DNA from 2 places in the Leifsonia sp. 10L418 genome. Region 2 is predicted to be linked to the other one. Evidence: predicted binding sites of a transcription regulator. Region 2 holds the regulator's gene; the other holds the start of a gene.
The links. Region 2 encodes HspR, which represses chaperone genes until heat shock. Its sites were predicted from a motif close to AAGTTGAGTCNNNNNGACTCAACTT; they were not measured.
Positions count from the first base shown of each region.

Region 1: AC1DCF_RS01215 (ATP-dependent Clp protease ATP-binding subunit) is a predicted target of HspR. The motif match lies at 3,689-3,713, and genes of this name have one in related genera.

Region 1 covers NZ_JBFTJN010000001.1:267,648-277,676, reverse strand. Annotated here, with positions in the region: gene AC1DCF_RS01235 (tyrosine-protein phosphatase) at 15-752, shown strand; RNA gene ssrA (transfer-messenger RNA) at 885-1,260, shown strand; gene AC1DCF_RS01225 (cupin domain-containing protein) at 1,367-1,783, shown strand; gene AC1DCF_RS01220 (HNH endonuclease signature motif containing protein) at 1,941-3,278, opposite strand; gene AC1DCF_RS01215 (ATP-dependent Clp protease ATP-binding subunit) at 3,727-6,297, shown strand; gene AC1DCF_RS01210 (inositol monophosphatase family protein) at 6,435-7,253, opposite strand; tRNA gene AC1DCF_RS01205 (tRNA-Lys) at 7,375-7,450, shown strand; gene AC1DCF_RS01200 (NAD-dependent epimerase/dehydratase family protein) at 7,863-9,323, shown strand; gene AC1DCF_RS01195 (hypothetical protein) at 9,373-9,678, shown strand; gene AC1DCF_RS01190 (quaternary amine ABC transporter ATP-binding protein) at 9,969-10,029, shown strand, end outside.
Region 2 covers NZ_JBFTJN010000002.1:162,473-172,501, forward strand. Annotated here, with positions in the region: gene AC1DCF_RS04165 (hypothetical protein) at 74-1,087, shown strand; gene AC1DCF_RS04170 (class I SAM-dependent methyltransferase) at 1,216-2,376, opposite strand; gene AC1DCF_RS04175 (heat shock protein transcriptional repressor HspR) at 2,647-3,063, opposite strand; gene AC1DCF_RS04180 (DnaJ C-terminal domain-containing protein) at 3,075-4,070, opposite strand; gene AC1DCF_RS04185 (nucleotide exchange factor GrpE) at 4,063-4,650, opposite strand; gene dnaK (molecular chaperone DnaK) at 4,653-6,518, opposite strand; gene AC1DCF_RS04195 (flavin monoamine oxidase family protein) at 6,895-8,340, shown strand; gene AC1DCF_RS04200 (MFS transporter) at 8,480-9,889, shown strand; gene AC1DCF_RS04205 (C45 family autoproteolytic acyltransferase/hydolase) at 9,952-10,029, opposite strand, start outside.

The DNA of each region.
Region 1 (10,029 bases), on a different contig from region 2:
CAGAGCGGGTGGGCATGGACAGCACGGTTCGCATTCCAGTTGACGGAACATTCAATCTGCGGGAGCCTGCGGGCTACCGAGCGGCCCACGGCATCACACGCAGTGGTGTGCTCTACCGATCAGATGGGCTGAAGAGCCTGACCGATCGCGGGCGCGAACAACTGGTCGAACTCGGGGTTCGCACTGTCATCGACCTGCGTGACGATTTCGAACGCGAGATGCAGCCTGACGCGCTCGACGGTCTCGAAATCGAAACCGCGCACATCCCGGTGTATGAGGGAAGTGCCGCGGCGAACAGCGGTCCGGGAATCACGCTGCCGTCGATGTACGAAAGCATCGTCGTCGAGCACGGTGAAGTCGTCGTGAGCGCTCTGCGCCTGATCGCTTCGCCCGAGTCCGGGCCGGTACTCGTGCACTGCACGGCAGGCAAGGACCGGACGGGAATTGTGGTCGCGTTGGCCTTGCGCGCGGTCGGGGTGGCCTCGGATGTCGTCGTTGCCGACTACGCGCGCTCCGAGTCGAACCTGGCGGGGGAGTGGCTGGAGGCGATGATTGCCCTGACCTCGCGTTTCGGTATCGCTGATACCCCACGACTGCGCGGCATCATGGGATCGACGCCGGCGTCAGTGATGGAAGGTCTACTTGCGCTCATCGATGAGAAGTACGGATCGGTCACCGATTACCTGCTGGCGCAGGGCTTCAGCACTGACGAGCTGCAGCAGCTCGACGCGAAGCTGGTACGGCCGGCATAGAACCTCACTGTCGAGTGTTGTACAGTGAGGAGTTGCAGAGCGCGAGGGTTGACCTCGTCTGCTGCATTTGGAAATTCAACAGTGTGTGACAGTAACCCACTTCAACGCCGGAATTCGGCGCGAGGTGTGCATGGGGATGATCGGTTTCGACACTGCCTGCGCAATTATGAGAAGCGGGTCGAGGATGCAGGGTTATCTCGTAAACGATCTCTGCAAAACAATAAGTGCCAATTCAAAGCGCACTGACTTCGCCCTCGCTGCCTAAGCGAGCGCACTAAAGAAGTCCGTCAGACCGGGAATGCTCTCTACCCGGACCCTGGCGCAATTTAGAGAGATTGCTTCTACATTGAGCCGCGGGGTGTAGAGGGACTCAAACGAAGGCTGGGCTTGTCGGATTAGGTGCCAGTGGCAAATTCCGGAGCCGAGTAGAACGATTTCACTGGATACACCCGTAGAAGGCATATGACCACAGCAGTGGACCGGGGTTCAATTCCCCGCATCTCCACCATCGGTTGCTGTCACACACTCTTGAGCATCTGCTCCGAACAAGAACAAGGCCGCCCTTCCGGGCGGCCTTGTTCTGTCTGGGGCTCAACAAGACGAAGGAAAATCGGATGTCAACGATGTCACCGGAAAATGTTCCCGCCGCTGTTCCCGCCGCTGTTCCCGCGAGTGGTTCCGCCGTTCTCGTGTCTGGTGCCGCCGGCATCCCGCTTGGCGAACGCCAGCCGAAACCGACTTCGACGACACCGGGTCAGACCGAGGCCGCTGTGACGTCGTGGAGCGCCGACGGCTTGGAGACGGGGATCTGGGAAGCCGGGCCCGGCGAGTTCACGGCCACGCGCGTCGGCTATCACGAGGTCTGCCAGATTCTGAGTGGGCGGGCCACGATCACCGAGGAGAACGGCACGGTGCTTGAGCTCGCCGCCGGCGACCTCTTTGTAACGCCCGCCGGTTGGCGCGGAACCTGGCTGGTGCACGAGACGCTGCGCAAGGTCTACGTCATCCAGTCGCTGCCGCCGACGCAGTAGCTCGGTGACCTAGACCTCGACTGTATGTAGTCGAAGTTGTGTCGCGAGATCGGCTCGCGGGATCTCGAGCACTTGCTCCCAAGCTCGCGCGCTTCTCGATCAGCGAGACGGGGTCGACCAGCGCAGGAACAGCGCGGTCAACGCGGGACGACCTCGATTAGAACGGCGCGATGTCGCTGTTGGGATGCACGTCTGGGGGCGGCGTGCTGGGCCCGATGCGGTGTTCGGGTTCGGTCGTGTACCGGTGCCCGGTCGGTGAGGTCCAGGTGATCGTGCCCGCGTCGTCTTGCACATAGGACCAGCCGATTTCGTGTTTGTCCCGGTGGTTCTTCGGGCAGAGTGAGGCCAGGTTGGTGAGGTTCGTTTCGCCGCGGTGGCCGTTCTCCCAAAACGGGATCGAGTGGTCGATGTCGCAGTCCGCGGCGGCCCGGCCGCACCCGGGTGACCGGCACGTCGCGTCCCGGAGCCGCAGTGCCGCCCGGAGGTCGGCCGGTGGGGTGTAGCGGTCGCGGCCGACGGAGAGGAACGCCCCGGTTTCCGGGTGGGTGAGCACCCGCAGCCAGCCGGGTGAACTGCCGGCGAGTTCCCGGGCCGTGTCGAGGTCGATCGGCCCGTACCCTTCAAGCACCGGCGGCTCGTCGCTGCGGCCGAGCAGGGTCAACGCCGGGACCAGGATCACCACGTCCGCCTTGATGCCACGGCGGTGCTTCCGGCGGCTCCGGCCGGTGCCGGTCGCCACCGCGTCATCCCCGGCGCCGTCGCCGTCGGTTTCGTTCCCGTCATCGCCATCGTCGGCCTCGTCCCGGTCGAGGATCAGGTCGGCGAGCACATCCGCTTTCAACTGGGTGAGGGTGCGCGGTTCGTCGGCCCGTTGCAAGCCGCGGGCGGTGTTCGTCAGCCGGGTGCAGATCGCCTGCGCCCGGGCGGCGGGCAGGAACGCACTGAGGTACGCCATGCCGTCGGCGGCCGGTTCGAAGAACACCGCCCGGTCCGCGACGCTCTTCTGATGCCGGGCCGTGATCGATTCCGGGTCCAACCGCTCCCGGGCCTTGCGGGTCTTCTGCGCGAACCTCGACACGATCAGATTCCCCGCGCCGGGCAGCACCGCCTTCTCGAGCGCGGCCCGGTCCGCCGGACTGAGCGTGAACGTCTGGTCGGCGAGCACGGTCGCGTGCCGGTAACTGATCTGCCCGCTCTGCAACGCCGCGAACGTGTCCGGCAGGGTGTGAATGAGCGCCTGGCCGATCGCGATCTGCGTCTCCATGGTGCGTTCCGGCACGCGCAGCGCGCAGGCCAGTTCGGTCACGAGCACCCGCCGGTTCGCCCAGCGCTGCCGCAGGGTCGACTCGGTGACCGGGAGCGTGGTCAGGTTCTCACTCATAAGCCGCGCCCGGTCGATGGCGACGGCGGTCTCGGCGGCCAGCACGGCCTGTTTTCGGTGCAATTCGGCGACGAGATCGACCTGTTCGCCGAGACGATCCAACAATGGGTTCATACCTTGAAGTCTTCCAGGCACCACCGACATCCCACCGACACGAAAGACCCGCTGACCAGGGGTTGTGGACAACTTTCCGACCCGGCGCCTGTGGAGGGCGGGTCGGCGAGAGGGCCGAGTCTGAAGGCTGGGTCACGGGGTCTCGACAGGCTCGACCGCCGGCGCGGGGTATCCCGCTGGGCGCGCGGTAGACACCGCGCCCACGGGGATACCCCACGCCCAGGTCGGGTCGCGGCGCCGAGGCTCCGCCGCTCCGGAGGCACGACCCGGGCAAAACGCCTCATTTCCTGATGTCGGTACCGCCGAACTCGGTGCGGTGCGGGATTCCGATGGTTTCGCCAGCCGCGAAATGATCGCGAAGCGGCAGGGCCATCTGAACGAGCCGGGAATGAAATGGGCAGACCGACGTTAACTTGAGTCGAAGGCACTCAAGTTTCTAGGAGGACAGATGCCCACTTTCTTCGGCGCAGATGGTTCCGGCAGCGGTTCGTTCGACGAATTTCTTGCTCGCTACCTGCAGAGCCAGCGCGCGGCCCAGCCCGTGCGACCCATTGATCTCACCCGGATGCTCAGCCGCCGCACGCACGAGGTGCTCGCCCAAGCTGCTGAGTTCGCCGTCAGTCACGGCCATTCCCACGTTGACGCGCTGCACATTCTGCGCGTGATGCTGACGCTTCCGGCCGCGACCGCAGCGCTCACCAACGCCGGACTCGACCCCGAAGCGATCGTGAAGGCTGTCGAACAGCGGCTTCCGGAATCCTCGGACGAACGCGCCACGACACCGCCGGCCTTCACCCCGTCGGCTCAGCGCGCCCTGCTTGACGCCCACCAGGTGGCACGCTCGTTCGGTTCGACCTACGTCGACCCCGAGCACCTCTTCTTCGCGTTCATGGTGAATCAGGATGCCCCCACCGGCCAGATTCTCGCCGCCGCCGGTGTCACCCCGGCTGCGTTGCAGGCCGGGGCAGAAGGCGCGGCGCAGGCAGCCGCGACCGCCGCGGCGAACCCCGGCCAGGCATCCGTGGATTCTGACACTCCCATGCTCGACCTCTACGGAACCGACCTGACCGAGAGTGCCCGCGCGGGCCGGCTCGACCCCGTGATCGGGCGCGCCGAGGAGATCGATCAGACGGTCGAGATCCTGTCTCGGCGCACCAAGAACAACCCGGTCCTGATCGGTGAGCCCGGCGTCGGAAAGACGGCGATCGTCGACGGCCTCGCGCAGGCGATCGTCGACGGCCACGTGCCCGAGCAGCTGCGAGGCAAGCGTGTGATCTCGCTCGACCTGGCCGCCATGCTCGCCGGAACCCGTTTCCGGGGCGACTTCGAGGAACGTCTGACCAAGACGATGGATGAAATCAGTGCGCGTTCGAGCGAATTGATCATCTTCATCGACGAACTTCACTCCGTGGTCGGTGCCGGTGCGGCCGGTGACGGCGGCATGGACGCCGGAAACATTCTCAAGCCACGCCTCGCGCGCGGCGAGCTGCACCTCGTCGGTGCGACCACGCTCAAGGAGTACCGCAAGGTTGAGAAGGACCCGGCTCTCGAGCGCCGTTTCCAGCCGGTGACGGTGGGGGAGCCGAGCATCGAAGACGCCGTGCAGATTCTCGACGGGTTGAAAGACCGCTACGAAGAGCACCACAACGTGACCTACACCGACGCGGCGATTCGCACCGCCGTCGAGATGTCGGCGCGGTACATCACCGAACGATTCCTTCCCGACAAGGCGATCGACCTGATTGACCAGGCCGGTGCGCGGATGCGCCTGAAGCTGGGCTCTGTCGTCGACGTGAGGGCGTTGCGCGAGCAGATTGCCGCTCTTGAGGAGCAGAAGTCCGCTGCGGTTGACGCGGAGCAGTATGAAGAGGCGTCGCGGCTGCGCGACGAGATCGACGCTGTCCTGGCGAAGATCGCTTCGGTCGGCACCGTTGCACATGCAGGGGAGACATCCGTCTCTGCCGTCATCGACGAAGCCGAAATCGCCGAGATCATCGCGCGAGCGACGGGCATCCCGGCTAGTCGCGTGACCGCTACCGATCGTGACCGGCTTGCGCGGCTGGAAGATGACCTGCACCAGCGTCTTGTCGGACAGGATGACGCGGTGAACGTGATCGCCAAGGCCGTGCGGCGCAACCGCACTGGCATGGGCGACGCGGGTCGACCGGTCGGAAGCTTCCTGTTCCTCGGCCCGACGGGTGTCGGAAAGACCGAGCTGGCGAAAGCTCTGGCAGAGTCACTGTTCGGTGATGAGAAGTCCATGCTGCGTTTCGACATGAGCGAGTTCAGCGAACGGCACACCGCCAGCCGGCTCGTCGGCGCCCCTCCCGGTTACGTCGGCTACGACGAAGCCGGACAGCTCACCGAACGGGTGCGGCGTAATCCATACTCCGTCATCCTGCTCGACGAGATTGAGAAGGCCCACCCCGACGTCTTCAACCTGCTGTTGCAGGTGCTCGACGACGGACGCCTGACCGACGGTCAGGGGCGCACCGTCGACTTCCGCAACACGGTGATCATCATGACCTCGAACCTGGGGTCTGAGTTTCTGGCCAGCCGCAGTGGCGCGCTGGGGTTCATCGCCGAGACGGATGGCGCCGGCAACGGGTTCGGGTCGGAGAAGGCTCTCCGTGACCGGGTGATGGGCAAGCTGCGTGAGGCGATGCGGCCGGAGTTCCTCAACCGCATCGATGAGATCGTGCTGTTCCAGAAGCTGGACCAAACCCAACTCCGCCAGATCGTGCGACTGCTACTGAACCAGACCGAGCGTCGACTGCACGCGCAGGACATGGCCCTCGTCATCAGCGAGGATGCGATCGACTGGATCGCCGAGCGTGGCTACGAGCCTGAGTATGGGGCTCGGCCGCTGCGCCGCGTCATTCAGCGGGAGGTCGATGACCGTATCGCAGACCTGCTGGTGGCGTCGTCGGTGCTGCCCGGTGGGGTGGTCTCGGTGTCGGTCGACGGCGACGCGCTCGTTGTCGGCCCGGCTCAAGCCGAAGTGCCGATGGCCGCCTAGCAGCGGCGACTGCGCGCTGGCGCGGAGCGCTGTGGCGTGGGGAATCCCGGTGGGCGTGCGCGATGGTGCACGCACACCGGGATTCGCACGCCCAGGTGTCGGGCGCCAGCGAGACCCGGCGGGTCGGCCCGCGCGAGCTAGTGTGTCGTCGCAGTGCCGAGCGCGGCAAGAGTTGCGTCGTGGAGCAACCCGTTGGTGGCCAGCGCGCTGCCATGCCACGGGCCATCCTGGCCATCGACCGACGTGAAACGTCCGCCGGCCTCCTGAATGATCGGCACGAGCGCAGCCATGTCGTACGGTTTGAGGTCGAACTCACCGGCGATGTCGAGCAGGCCCTCGGCAAGCATCATGTACGACCACATCTCGCCGTAGGCGCGGGTGCGCCAGACCTGGCGGGAGAGGGCGATGAGCGGTTCCAAATGACCGGCGACATCCCACTGCTGGATGCTGTTGTAGCTGAGCGAGGCGTCGGCGAGATCGGAGACGGCCGACACCTGCAGGCGTACGGGAGCGGCATCCGGTGTGCGCTCGTCGGACATCCACGCGCCACCGCCGGTCGTCGCCCACCAGCGCTTGCCGAGAGCCGGCGCGCTGACGACGCCAACCACGGGCACGCCGTCGACGGCGAGTGAGATCAGCGAGGCCCAGATCGGCACACCGCGCAAGAAGTTCGCTGTGCCGTCGATCGGGTCGATGATCCACTGACGCTGCGTCGAGCCCTCTGCGCCATATTCCTCACCGAGAATGCCATCCTCGGGCCGCGCTTCGGCGAGACCTTCACGGATGGCCCGCTCCACGGCCTGGTCGGCATCCGTCACGGGTGTGCGGTCGGGCTTGGTCGTGACGACCAAGTCCATCGCGGTGAAGCGCGAACGTGAGATCGCATCTGCTGCATCGGCCAGCTTCAGTGCAAGCGCGAGGTCATCGGACAGGGAGAAATTGGTGGGTTCAGTCACACCCACCACGATAGTGATTCAGGCGTGACGCGCCCGGCATTTCGCCGATTTGGTATCTGACGTATGCCTGATGTTATTGTTGATCTCGGTTCGGACAGCGGAAGTTGAAAGAAACCAGCACGCACCTCTAGCTCAATTGGCAGAGCAACTGACTCTTAATCAGTGGGTTCCCGGTTCAAGTCCGGGGGGGTGCACCACAAACCCCCGGCAGATGCAAATCTGGCCGGGGGTTCTTTCGTTTCCGGGTGTCTTTTCCCGAACACTCACTCAAGCACGGGGTCGCTGCCGGCCCCGTGTCGACGACGCGGCCCGCGAGCCATCGGCGCGATCATCACGACCGTGGGGATGCTGGGCTACATCGCCAAGGGGATCGCCCTCAGCCTCGTCGGAATACTCTTTGTCGCCGCGGCTGTGACCTTCGATCCCAGCAAGGCGCCGTGATCCTGACGCTCGTCGGTATCGGACTCATTGCCTATGGGGCCTATTGCTGTGCGCGGGCGCGCTTCACCCGATTGTCCTGAATCGAACGAGCCAGAATGGCGGAATTAGAAACCGAATGTCGTAAGCTTTTCGCAGTTTCGAACTCTCCCTCGCAACGAACGGAAAGCAATGACGATCTCCGAGCCACAGTCACGCACGACCGTGTTTCTCACCGGCGCCACGGGCAACTGGGGCCGCGCCACGCTGCGGGAGTTCCGGTCCCGGGCGGACCGCATCGACATCATTGCGCTCGTGCTGCCGACCGAGCGCGATCGCGAAGCCCTCGTCGAGTTCGCGGACATGCAGAACCTGGAGGTCGTGTTCGGCGACCTCACCGACTACGCCTCCGTCGAGTCGTGCGTGCGACGCGCTGACATTGTGCTCCACGTCGGCGCTATCGTGTCGCCGCTGGCGGACGAGAACCCGGTGCTCGCGCACAAAGTCAACGTCGGCAGCATGGAGAACATCATCCGCGCCGTCGCCGCGCAGCCCGACCCGAGCCGCATCGGAGTGGTCGGCATCGGCTCAGTCGCCGAAACCGGTGACCGCAACCCTCCGCACCACTGGGGACGCATCGGAGATCCCATCCGCGTCTCGCAATTCGACGAATACGGCCAGAGCAAAGTCATCGCCGAGAAGCTGCTTGTCGACTCCGGACTGCCCAAGTGGGCCTGGTTGCGCCAGACCGGCATCTTCCACCCGGGCCTCTTCGAGATGCACGACCCGATCATGACCCACACCCCCTTCGCCGGGGTTCTGGAGTGGGTGTCGGCCGAAGATGCCGCCCGCCTGCTCGCTCATCTCTGCGACCCGCAGGTGCCCGCGGAGTTCTGGGGCGGCATCTACAACATCGGCGGCGGCGAGGGATGGCGCATCACCAACTGGGAGCTTCAGACCAGAATCAGCGCCGCAGTCGGCGTGAAGGATGTGCGGGGCTGGTACGACCGCAACTGGTTTGCGCTCAAGAATTTCCACGGTCAGTGGTACACCGACAGTGATCGGCTGGAGCAACTCGTGCCGTTCCGACGCGACACCATCGATGCGGCGCTTGCGCGCGCCGTCGAGGCGCTCCCGAAATCGGCACGCTCTGCCGGCCGCGTGCCCGCATGGATCGTGCGGAACTTCGTGATGAAGCCGGTCACCCGCAAGCCGCGCGGAACGATGGCGGCCATTCGATCGGGAAACACAACCGAGATCAACGCTCACTTCGGCTCGAAAGAGAAATGGGAGGCGATCGGGGACTGGTCGACGTTCGAAGTTCCCCGGCCCAGCCGAATCCCCACCCAGCTCAACCACGGTTATGACGAATCGAAAGACCCGTCCGAGTGGTCAACGGCCGACTACGTGGATGCCGCATCCTTCCGAGGCGGGCGACTCATCACCGACGACGTGGTCGTCGGCGACGTCGCCACACCGTTGACCTGGGAGTGCGCGTTTGGGCATGAGTTCACCGGCAGCCCCCGGCTGATTCTCACCGGCGGACACTGGTGCCCCGAGTGCGTGAAGACGCCGGCGGACTACCCGCTGCAAGCCGTGCACAACCCGTTTCTCGCCCAACTCGAACAGGTTCCCACGCGCCAAGCCGTCTGAGGCAAGCAGGCCGGGCCCCGAGCTCGCCTCGCCGCCATAGGCTGTGGACGTGAATCCATCGACACCCCTGCCGCGCAACCGACTCGAGCTCGTACTCGTCAAGCCCGCACTGGGCTGGTTCCCGAAGCCCACTGTCGTGCTCAATGGACGCGGTCAGCCTGCGCAGTGGGGGAGCGGCACCTGGCAGATTGGTGACGCTGGGTCGGCAACGATCCAGGTCTTTCTCTTCAACCGGCTGTGGAAGTACGGCGTTGCAGACTTCACGATCGGTGCTGAGCCGCCGGCAGCGCTCGTCTATTCGGCGCCCTGGCTGCCTTTTCTCCCGGGAAAACTGCGCGTTCGAACTGCGGGCTAGGGCACTCACTTTCACGCACAATCTGCTGCGCAGACCCACTCACAGTCTTTGCAAAATTGCTGTCTGCTAGGCTGAATCTCGGTCTACTGACCCTCACCCAGGACGCGACCACGCTGATTCATTGATGTTTCGGGCGTGTGCGTAAGGTGAGGCCCTGACGGAAGCGATCCCATGATCGCCCCAGCCGGCGCCGATTAAGGTGCTGCAGTCATGGCCTACCCGTCTGCAAGTTACGAGCGCATGCCGCCTCGGTTCTTAGCAGAATTGTGCGCGCATGCGCCGGAGAATCCGTGACTGAAACCATTGCCGTCAAGGCAGAACATTTGTACAAAGCGTTTGGCCGCCGGCCGA
Region 2 (10,029 bases):
AGCCCGTGTGTATCGTTGGCGCTGAGTGCATCCCAAGGCGTTCGAATGCACCGCGCGAAATGGCCCAGATAGGATGGCGTCGAAGAGCGCAGCTATCAACCTCTGGGGGCAGATGATGGGCAAGAAGAACGAGCTTTCCGACTATCTCGAGACACTTTCACCGGCCCGTCTGACACTTTTCGCGCATCTCGCCGCAACGGTCTCCGCGGTGGGGGTACCTACTTCGATCAACTCATTCGTCTTTCTTCCCAACCAGATCGGGCATCCGGAATTCGCCGATGCCGACGTCGTGTTCTGGAAGGCTGTGGAACAGCTCTATCTGCCGCACGCCGCCTCCGACGGTGAATTGCCAGTGCTCTACTGGGGATTCCATTCCTACGATCTCCTGGCCAGACGGTCGTCAAACGGAATCCTCATCACCGATCGCACGCTCTATCTGATGGATGTCGGCAACAGCTCAGCCCAACTTGCGCTCAGCACTTTCGACGTCTCCTCTATTCAGGCCGACGCACACGCACTTGCGATCGGCAGCTCCCGCATCGGACTCGACCAGATTGCACGGTTGCTCATGCCGTCAAGCCCGGCAGATTCCGCTGCCTACCTGCGCGACGTGATCGGCACGCTCCAGAGAGAACTGGGCGCATCCTCTAGCGGTGTGGCTGACACGGCGGCCGAAGCCGGCGACACCGGTCACACCGACAAGGACGTCGATCAGCTTGTGAGGGCGAGCCGCCTCGGCGAGGATTTCCTGCTTCCCAGTCGCCCGAAAGACGCGAAGAAACTCGCCAAGCTGAGCGCAAAATGGCAGCTCCCTGCCGACGAGTCGGTGCGTACATCGCTGTCGAGCGCAACTTTGGCCGGCATCTACGGACTCGCGATCACCGATCGCGCCCTCTACTCCCGGGACCTCATGGAGCCGCTCGACCGAACTGCGCTCTCCGACATCGATGGCATCGAATGGGTCGCTGACAAGAAGGCGTTTCGAATCGCCGAGGGGCACTTCGTCCCCACCCTGCCCTCAATCACCGACGACAACCGCGATTACTTCATCGCCTTGCTCGGCCACCTCGTCGCTGCAGCCAGCTAGGCAGTTTGGCTGGCTAGCTAGCTGGCTAGCCACAGCTCGTGGGGAAGGGGTGGGGCTAACTCCTGCAATCCCGGCCAAAATCACCTCGGGAGGGCACTTTTCAGCGTGATTCCGAAGGATTGCCGGAGTTAGCCACTCGTGGAGACGGTGACCGTGAACTTGGTGTTGCGGCCGACCTGGTGGGTCGGGCCGACCATGCGGTTCAGGGCGGGACGGTAGCCGAGGTGCGTGTTCCAGACGGTCCAGAGTTCGCCGCCGGGCTTCAGCACACGGGCCGCGTCCTCGAACAGTTTGAGGGCGATTCCAGCGTGCACCGAGTTGCCGATGTGAAACGGGGGGTTCAACACGATCAGCTCGGCCGAGGCTTCCGGCTGGTTCTGCAGCGCGTCGTCCCGCACGACGGTGATCCGGTCGGCCACGCCGTTCGCCTCGGCGGTGGCGCGGGCGGATGCGACGGCAGCGGCCGACTGGTCGCTGGCGGTCACGTGAAGGGTCGGGCGGGCGAGGGCGAGCGAGGTGGCCAACACGCCGGTGCCGCAGCCGAGATCGATCGCCGTCTGGGCATCGGGCTTCATACGATCGATGAACTCGAGCAGGAAGCGAGTGCCGATGTCGATGGTGGTTCCGGCGAACGCGGCCCCGTGGGCACAGACGGTCAGCCCGAGGTCGGCGTGCACGGCGCGGGCCGGCCATTCCGAGTCGGCTGCTTCGGCTTCGGCGCCGGCCAGCGGCTTCGACGCGGTGAGCACCCGCGACTTCTGGGCCGCCAGCGAGGCGGTGACCTCACCGAAGTGACGGCGCAGCACCTCGTTCATCGCCGGGGTCATGTGCTTGATCCGGCCGCCTGCGTAGACGCGCACCGACGGGTCGGCGTAGCGAGCGATGTCGGCGGCAATCTCGTCGAGCGCCGAAAGGCTGCGCGGAAGCTGCATCAGCACGACGCGCGCGCCCTGCACGAGCTCTGCGCCGAGGTCGAGCGAACGATAGGCGCCGGAGAGTCCGGCTTCGGCGGCGTTTGCGGCGAGAGCAAGCTCGCCGGAGAGGGCGTCCTGATGCACCCGGATGTCGACCAGCCCGGCCTGCGCCGCGGCCCCCAGAGTCAGTGCGCCGTAGTGGTCTTCGATCACGACGACGGCGCCCGGCAGCTCGCCACCTGATGTGGCGGCGGCCACGAGGTCGTCGGCCGCCTCCGCAAGGATCAGCCGGTCGCTCGCGTCGACGGCGAACAGGTTCGTCGCCTCAACGTCGGGCCAGCGGCGCAGAAGGTCGAACGAGAATTCAGAAGTCACTTCGTCAACGCTACCTCGCGCATCCGTTCGCCAGCGCCGAGGCCGCGGAGCAGCGGGCCGACCGACCGATCTCGAACTCAGACTCACGCGCGCGCCCACATCGTCGGCCGACCGAAGTCGAGGCGACAATTTGCGCGCACGCGCGAGAAAGACGTGGGCGACACGCGTACCCGTTGCGCGTGTCGCGGCACGCAACGAAGAAGCCGGCACGCGATAGAACGCGTGCCGGCTTCGTAAACATGTGCCGCGAGGCTGAGTCAGAGAATCGCGCTAGCCGCGATCGAGCGGCCGCCAGACAACGATCTGATTTGAGCGGCGCATCCGTGTGCCGGCCTTCATCGAGATGACGTCACCCGCGGAGCCCGCCGCGAACACGCGACGCCCCGGACGGCTGAGCAACTCATCGGCCAGAGCCGATTCCAGCTCGCGCAGGCGGGATTCGAGCCCACGCACGCGATCTTCGAGTTCGAGAATGCGACGGATGCCTTCCAGGCTCACGCCTTCGGCACCGAGTTCCGCGATCTCCCGCAGCTTGGCCACGTCGCGCATCGAATAGCGGCGCGACTTGCCCGGGGTGCGCCCGGGGCTGACCAAACCCAAGCGGTCGTACTGCCGCAGAGTCTGCGGGTGCATACCCGCCAACTCTGCGGCCGTGGAGATCACGAAAACTCGGCTGAACTCATCCATTTCGATTCCTGTTATCCCCGCGCTTTGGCGAGAAGCTCTTCACGGGGATTCTCTTCGGGCAGCGCTGCGGCGAGCGCTTCGAGGGCCGCTTCCGCCTCCTTCGAGAGGTGTGACGGCACGGCAACCTGCACTTCGGCGAGAAGATCGCCGGTGCCCTTCGCCGTTTCGACACCGCGACCCTTGACGCGCAGGATGCGGCCGCTCGGGGTTCCCGGTGCCACTCGCAGCTTGACCGGCGGCCCACCGAGGGTGGGCACTTCGATCGTCGCTCCGAGCGTGGCTTCAATGAAGGTGATCGGAACAGTGACGCGCAGGTTCAGGCCATCGCGCTCGAAGACGGGGTGCTTGCGCACCGACACCGTGAGCACAATGTCGCCGGCTTCACCGCCATCCAAACTCGGCTGGCCCTTGCCGCGCAACTTGATCTTCTGACCATCGGCAACGCCGGCCGGGATCTTGACCTTGAGCTCGCGCCCGTCCTGTGTCTGCAGGGTGATCTGATCGCCGTGGGTTGCGGTGACGAAGTCGATGGTCGTCGATGCGACAACGTCGCGCCCCCGAGTCGGTCCGCCGGCACCGCGGTAGCCGCCGGATGCGGTGCCAAACCGGCCACCGCGCCCGCCGAACAGCCCGCCGAGAATGTCGTCGTAGTCGCCGCCCTGCTGGAAGGTGTAGTTCTGCTGCCCGCCGCCGCCGAACATGCCGCCGAACGAGTCGTCGAAGCCGCCCTGCTGGCCGCCACCCGTGCCGGGGGCGGTGAAGCGAGCTCCACCACCCATGGCACGGATTGCGTCGTATTCCTTGCGCTGTTCGGGGTCAGAGAGCACCGAGTTGGCCTCGCTGATCTCCTTGAACTTTGCTTCGGATGCCGGATCACCCTGGTTGGAATCGGGGTGATACTTGCGGGCCAGTTTGCGATAGGCCTTCTTCAGCTCGGCCGGCGTGACATTTTTCGAAACGCCGAGGATCTTGTAGAAGTCCTTGTCGAACCAGTCCTGGCTAGCCATCGCTCGGTACCTGAACCACAACCTTGGCCGCGCGCAGAAGCGTGGAGCCTAGGGTGTAGCCGGTCTCGACCACGTCGGCGACCGTCTCGACCGTGACATCGGCGCTCGGCTGCTGAAAAACAGCCTCGTGCACGGTGGGGTCGAACGGTTCACCGACGGTGCCGAACGGCGTCAGGCCGAGCTTCTCGACGGATGCGCGCAGCTTGGCCGCGATCGTCGCGAACGGCGTCTCGGCAACCAGGTCGCCGTGCTTCTCAGCACGGTCGAGATCGTCGAGCACCGGCAGCAGAACGGCGACAACGCCACCGGTGAGGCGCTCGCGCTCCACCTCGCGGTTCGATTCGGTGCGCCTGCGGTAGTTGGCGTATTCGGCCGTGACGCGCTTGAGATCGGCGAGGTGCTCGGCCGACGGGTCGTTGGCCTCGAGATCTGCGGCATCCAGGATGTCCTGAACCGTCAGCTCGTCTTCCTCAATTCCCTCGGCGTCGGCCGCAGCCGAGGCGGCGCCGGTGGGCGCCCCCTCAGTTGCGTCGAACGGCTCGTCCGCCGGGTTGCCCCCTGCATTCGTGTCGTTTGCCATGGTTACTTCTTCTCTTCTTCGTCTTCGACAACCTCAGCGTCGACAACGTCTTCGTCAGAAGACGAGTCGGCCGGCTGCTCTGCGGATGCGGATGCGGATGCTGCTGCCTCGTCGGCCTGGCTGGAGGCGTAGATGGCCTCGCCGAGCTTGCCCTGGCTGGCGTTCAGCTTGTCGAACGCGGTCTTCACTGCGTCGTCGTCGTCGCCGACGAGCGCGGACTTCAGAGCGTCAACGTCGCCCTGCACCTCGCTCTTGACGTCTTCGGGCAGCTTGTCCTCGTTCTCCTTGATCAGCTTGTCGATCGAGTAGGCGAGCTGCTCGGCGCCGTTGCGAACCTCAGCGGCCTCGCGGCGCTTCTTGTCCTCGGCGGCGTGCTCTTCGCCCTCGCGCACCATCCGCTCAATGTCTTCCTTGCTCAGCGAGGAGCCGCCGGTGATCTTCATCGACTGCTCCTTGCCGGTGCCCTTGTCCTTGGCGGACACGTGCACGATGCCGTTGGCGTCGATGTCGAAGGTGACCTCGACCTGCGGGATGCCGCGCGGAGCCGGTGCGATACCGGTCAGCTCGAACGTTCCGAGGTTCTTGTTGTCGCGGGTGAACTCGCGCTCGCCCTGGAAGACCTGGATCGCAACTGACGACTGGTTGTCGTCGGCCGTGGTGAAGGTTTCACTGCGCTTGGTCGGGATGGCCGTATTGCGCTCGATGAGCTTGGTCATGATGCCGCCCTTGGTCTCGATGCCGAGGCTCAAGGGGGTGACGTCGATGAGCAGAACGTCCTTGCGCTCGCCCTTCAGCACGCCGGCCTGCAGGGCGGCGCCGACAGCAACGACCTCGTCAGGGTTGACGCCCTTGTTGGGCTCCTGGCCGCCGGTCTCCTGCTTGACGAGCTCGGAGACAGCGGGCATGCGGGTCGATCCACCGACGAGAACGACGTGGTCGATGTCGCTCACCTTGACGCCGGCCTCACGGATGACGTCCTGGAACGGCTTCTTCGTGCGGTCGAGCAGGTCGCTTGTCATCTGCTCGAACTGAGCGCGGGTCAGCGTCTCGTCGAGGTTGGCCGGTCCGTTCTCGGTCAGCGAGAGGTAGGGCAGCTGGATGCTCGTCGACATGCTGCTCGAGAGCTCTTTCTTGGCCTGCTCAGCGGCTTCCTTCAGACGCTGCTTCGCGATCTTGTCGTTCGAGACGTCAACACCGGTGGTCTCCTTGAATTTCTTGATCAGGTGCTCAACGATGCGCTGGTCCCAGTCGTCGCCGCCGAGGCGGTTGTCACCGGCAGTGGCACGAACCTGGATGGTCGAGAAGTCGTCATCCTTGCCCACCTCAAGGAGGGAAACGTCGAACGTTCCGCCACCGAGGTCGAAGACCAGGATGAGCTCGTCTTCTTTACCCTTGTCCAGGCCGTATGCCAGTGCGGCTGCGGTCGGCTCGTTGATGATGCGCAGCACGTTGAGGCCGGCGATCTCACCGGCTTCCTTCGTTGCCTGACGCTCGGCGTCGTTGAAGTATGCGGGAACCGTGATGACGGCATCCGTGACAGTGTCACCCAGGTACTGCTCGGCGTCCCTCTTCAGTTTGGCGAGGATGCGGGCCGAGATCTCCTGCGGGGTGTACTTCTTGCCGTCGATGTCGACGTTCCAGTTGGTGCCCATGTGGCGCTTCACGCTGGAGATGGTGCGGTCAACGTTGGTGACGTTCTGACGCTTGGCGGTTTCACCGACGAGCACCTCGCCATCCTTGGTGAATGCAACCACCGAGGGGGTGGTGCGGAGGCCTTCGGCGTTTGCGATGACGGTGGGTTCTCCACCTTCGAGGACTGAGACGACCGAGTTCGTGGTTCCGAGGTCAATTCCAACTGCACGTGCCATGCGATTCTCCTTCAGTGTGTTTCGGTGATTCAAAATTGAGGGCCGAGAGTTGAGTCCCGGTGGCTCAAGTATGCCAGAGCGGGAAAATCGTGTCAAACCGAAACCGACAAAGTTGAGTCACCATGACTCAACTCTCAGGTTCGGGCAAATGCCCTACCCGCGTAGGCCTCCTGAGGCAAGGCCCGAATTGCACGAATAATCCACTTTTGACACAAATTTCTAACGAAAGCGCAACAATTTCTACGCATCTCTGTGGCAACAGCAATCTCCCGACCCATAATCAGGCAATCCCGTCTCCTATTCGGGATTGGAGCGCGCACAGTGGCGCGCAGCGCTCAGTATTTCCCCGCCGCGCCCCAACGATGGAGGACGAGTCATGACCGATTCCGAATTGAATCCTGCGATGGAATCCCAACCCGGGCAGAAGGGCCTCGGCGACCTGACACGCCGGTCGGTGGTCGGTTTCGCGGCTGCCGCAACGGCTGGGGCGCTGCTCACTGCGGGCGCCCGCACCTCGCCCGGAGTGCAGGGGTCGCTGAATCGCATGTGGGACACGATTGTGATCGGCGCCGGCGCATCCGGCCTCGGGGCAGCGCGCGTGATCGCCGACGCCGGCAAGAAGGTGCTCGTGCTGGAGGCGCGCGGCCGCACGGGCGGCCGCCTCTGGACCGACAGCACGTCGATGACCATCCCGTTCGAGCGGGGCGCCGAGCTTGTGCACGGCAACACCGTGTCGACCTGGGACCTCATCAATCAGCAGGGACTCCAGACCCACCGGTTCGAGAAGACCTTCGGGAAGTACAACGCTAGCGACGCGGCCTGGGTCGACGCCAGCACTTTCGAGACCTTCCATTTCCCCGAGGGCGCCCCGTCCTTCCCCGGTGGTCTCCCGGAGCCCCTCGATGGCGAGACAGCTCTCGATTGGCTGAACCGGATCGGCATTCCGCGATCTAACTACCCGATCTCGGTACTCGCTATCGAGGTCGATACCGAACAGTTCGACGTGCTGCCCGCCGAATTCATCTTCGGCGATGTCGAGTTCGCCCTCACGCTGCAGGGCGAGTCGGGCCCGATGCCTCCTGAGGCGTACGGGGACTACCGCGTCATCGGCGGCTACAAGCAGGTGCTGCAGCCGCTCGCGGCGGGCATCCCCATTGTTTTGAACAGCCCGGTCACGAGCATCGACTACCGCAACAAGAACCGCGTGGAGGTGCACGTCGGCAGCGACACATACAAGGCGCGCACGATCGTCCTCGCCGTGCCCGGCGGCGTGCTGAAGAACGGCGACATCACCTTCAACCCGCCGCTGCCGGCGGCGCGCAGCGCGGCGATCCAGGAGATCAGCTACCTGTCGGTGTTCAAGGCAATTCTTGAGTTCGCGGAACCCGTGCTCCCCGTGGGGATGCCCAGCACGCCGGACTGGGACATCCTGACCCCCTTCGACATGAACCCGCCGTCGACCTGGAACGCGTCTGAGGGAACCCCCGGCTACACCGGGCAACTCGTCGTAACCTGGATGACCGGCGGGAAAGCGCAAGCGTTGCTCGACCTGCCCGAGCAGGATCGCCTCGCCGCCGCGCTGGAGACTGTGCGCGCCACGAGCGGCAAGCCGGATCTTGAGTACGTGAACGCCTCCACCTACGACTGGTCGAAAGACCAGTACGCCCGCGGCGCCTACCCCGGACCCTTCTCGCGTCGCTCCGGCCTGAACACACCGATCAACAACACGCTGTTCTGGGCGGGCATGACCACCAGCACGGTGCATTCCTCGCGCAACTCCGGCATCGTCGCGGCGAACCAGGCGCTGGCCGCGCTGGCGTAGCCGGCCGACAGCCAGTCCGGGCGGGAACGACCTGCCCGCCCGGACCGGTGAGGGTGCGGCACCCGGAGCGTGAACAGCACGGCGAGAACGCGCCGAACGAGCGCACCTGCCGGGTTTCTGCACCCGCTACCCTGAGGCCATGACCGACAACTCGACGCCGGACCCCTCCGATGCGCCCCGCAACTTTCCGCCGGCCCACCTGACCCCGGCCGACGGGGCGGCGGCGACGATCGGAATTTCGACCGAGCAGATCGAAGCGGTCTCGGCGCAGGGCGCCCGCAAGGGTCGCATCTTCGCCTGGAGCCTCTGGGATTGGGGCGGATCGGCGTTCAACGCCGTCGTCACCACCTTCGTTTTCACCGTCTACCTCACGAGTGAATCCTTCGGCGGCGAAGCTTTCGTCTCGGCACAACTCGGCTGGACGCTCGCCATCGGCGGCCTTCTCGTCGCCGCACTCGCGCCGATCACCGGGCAACGTTCGGATGTCTCGGGTCGCCGCAAGTTCTGGCTCGCGGTCAACACGTACATCGTTGTCGCGGTCACGGCACTGATGTTCTTCGTCAAACCCGAGCCCGGCTACCTCTGGCTCGGCCTGTTGTTGCTGGTCGTCGGAACCGTGTTCTTCGAATTCGCGTCGGTCAACTACAACGCGATGCTCGCCTACGTCTCCACACCGCGCTCGATCGGCAAGGTCAGCGGATTCGGCTGGTCGATGGGCTACTTCGGTGGCATCGTGCTGCTGCTGATCGTGTACTTCGGCTTCATCAATCCCGAGGTCGGCCTGTTCGGCGTGACCGGCGACGAGGGCCTGTCGGTGCGCGTGGCGATGCTCATCTCTGCCGCATGGTTCGGCCTGTTCGCACTGCCCGTTCTGCTCGCCGTGCCGGAGTACCATGCGCCGGCGAAGGTGGCGCGAGAGAAGGTCGGGTTCTTCGCCTCGTACACCCGCCTCGGCCGCGACATCGCCGCGCTGTGGAAGAACAGCCGGCAGACCGTCTACTTCCTGATCGCCAGCGCGGTCTTCCGAGACGGGCTCACCGGCGTCTTCGCGTTTGGTGGCATCCTGGCCGCCGGGACCTTCGGATTCTCGGCCGGCGAGGTCATTATCTTCGCGATCGCCGCAAACGTGGTCGCCGGGGTCGCCACGATCACGATCGGCCTCCTCGACGACAAGGTCGGCCCCAAGCCGGTCATCGTCGCGTCACTCGTCGGCCTGATCGTCTGCGGCCTGGCCGTATTCATTTTTCACGACGGCGGCCAGATCGTGTTCTGGACCTTCGGCCTCGCACTCTGCCTCTTCGTCGGACCGGCGCAGTCGGCGAGCCGTTCGTTCCTCGCCCGCGTCATTCCGGCCGGGCGCGAGGGCGAGGTCTTCGGCCTCTACGCGACGACCGGCAAGGCTGCCACGTTCCTGGCGCCCACCGCTTTCGCTCTCTTCGTGACCCTGGGCGGCGCACAATACTGGGGCATCCTCGGCATCGTGCTGATCATCGCGATCGGTCTCGCCCTGCTGATTCCGGTGCACGCGAAGCAGAAGCAGCTCAGCTAGCCGGGGGTCGAGCCTGTCGAGACCAGGTCACCGGATCTCGACAGGCTCGATCAACGAAGTGGTCAGTCTCCGGCCACCAAGCGCAGAGGCACGCCATTCAGTGCATCGATGGGCGTGCCGGCGACGACGGTCATGGCCCG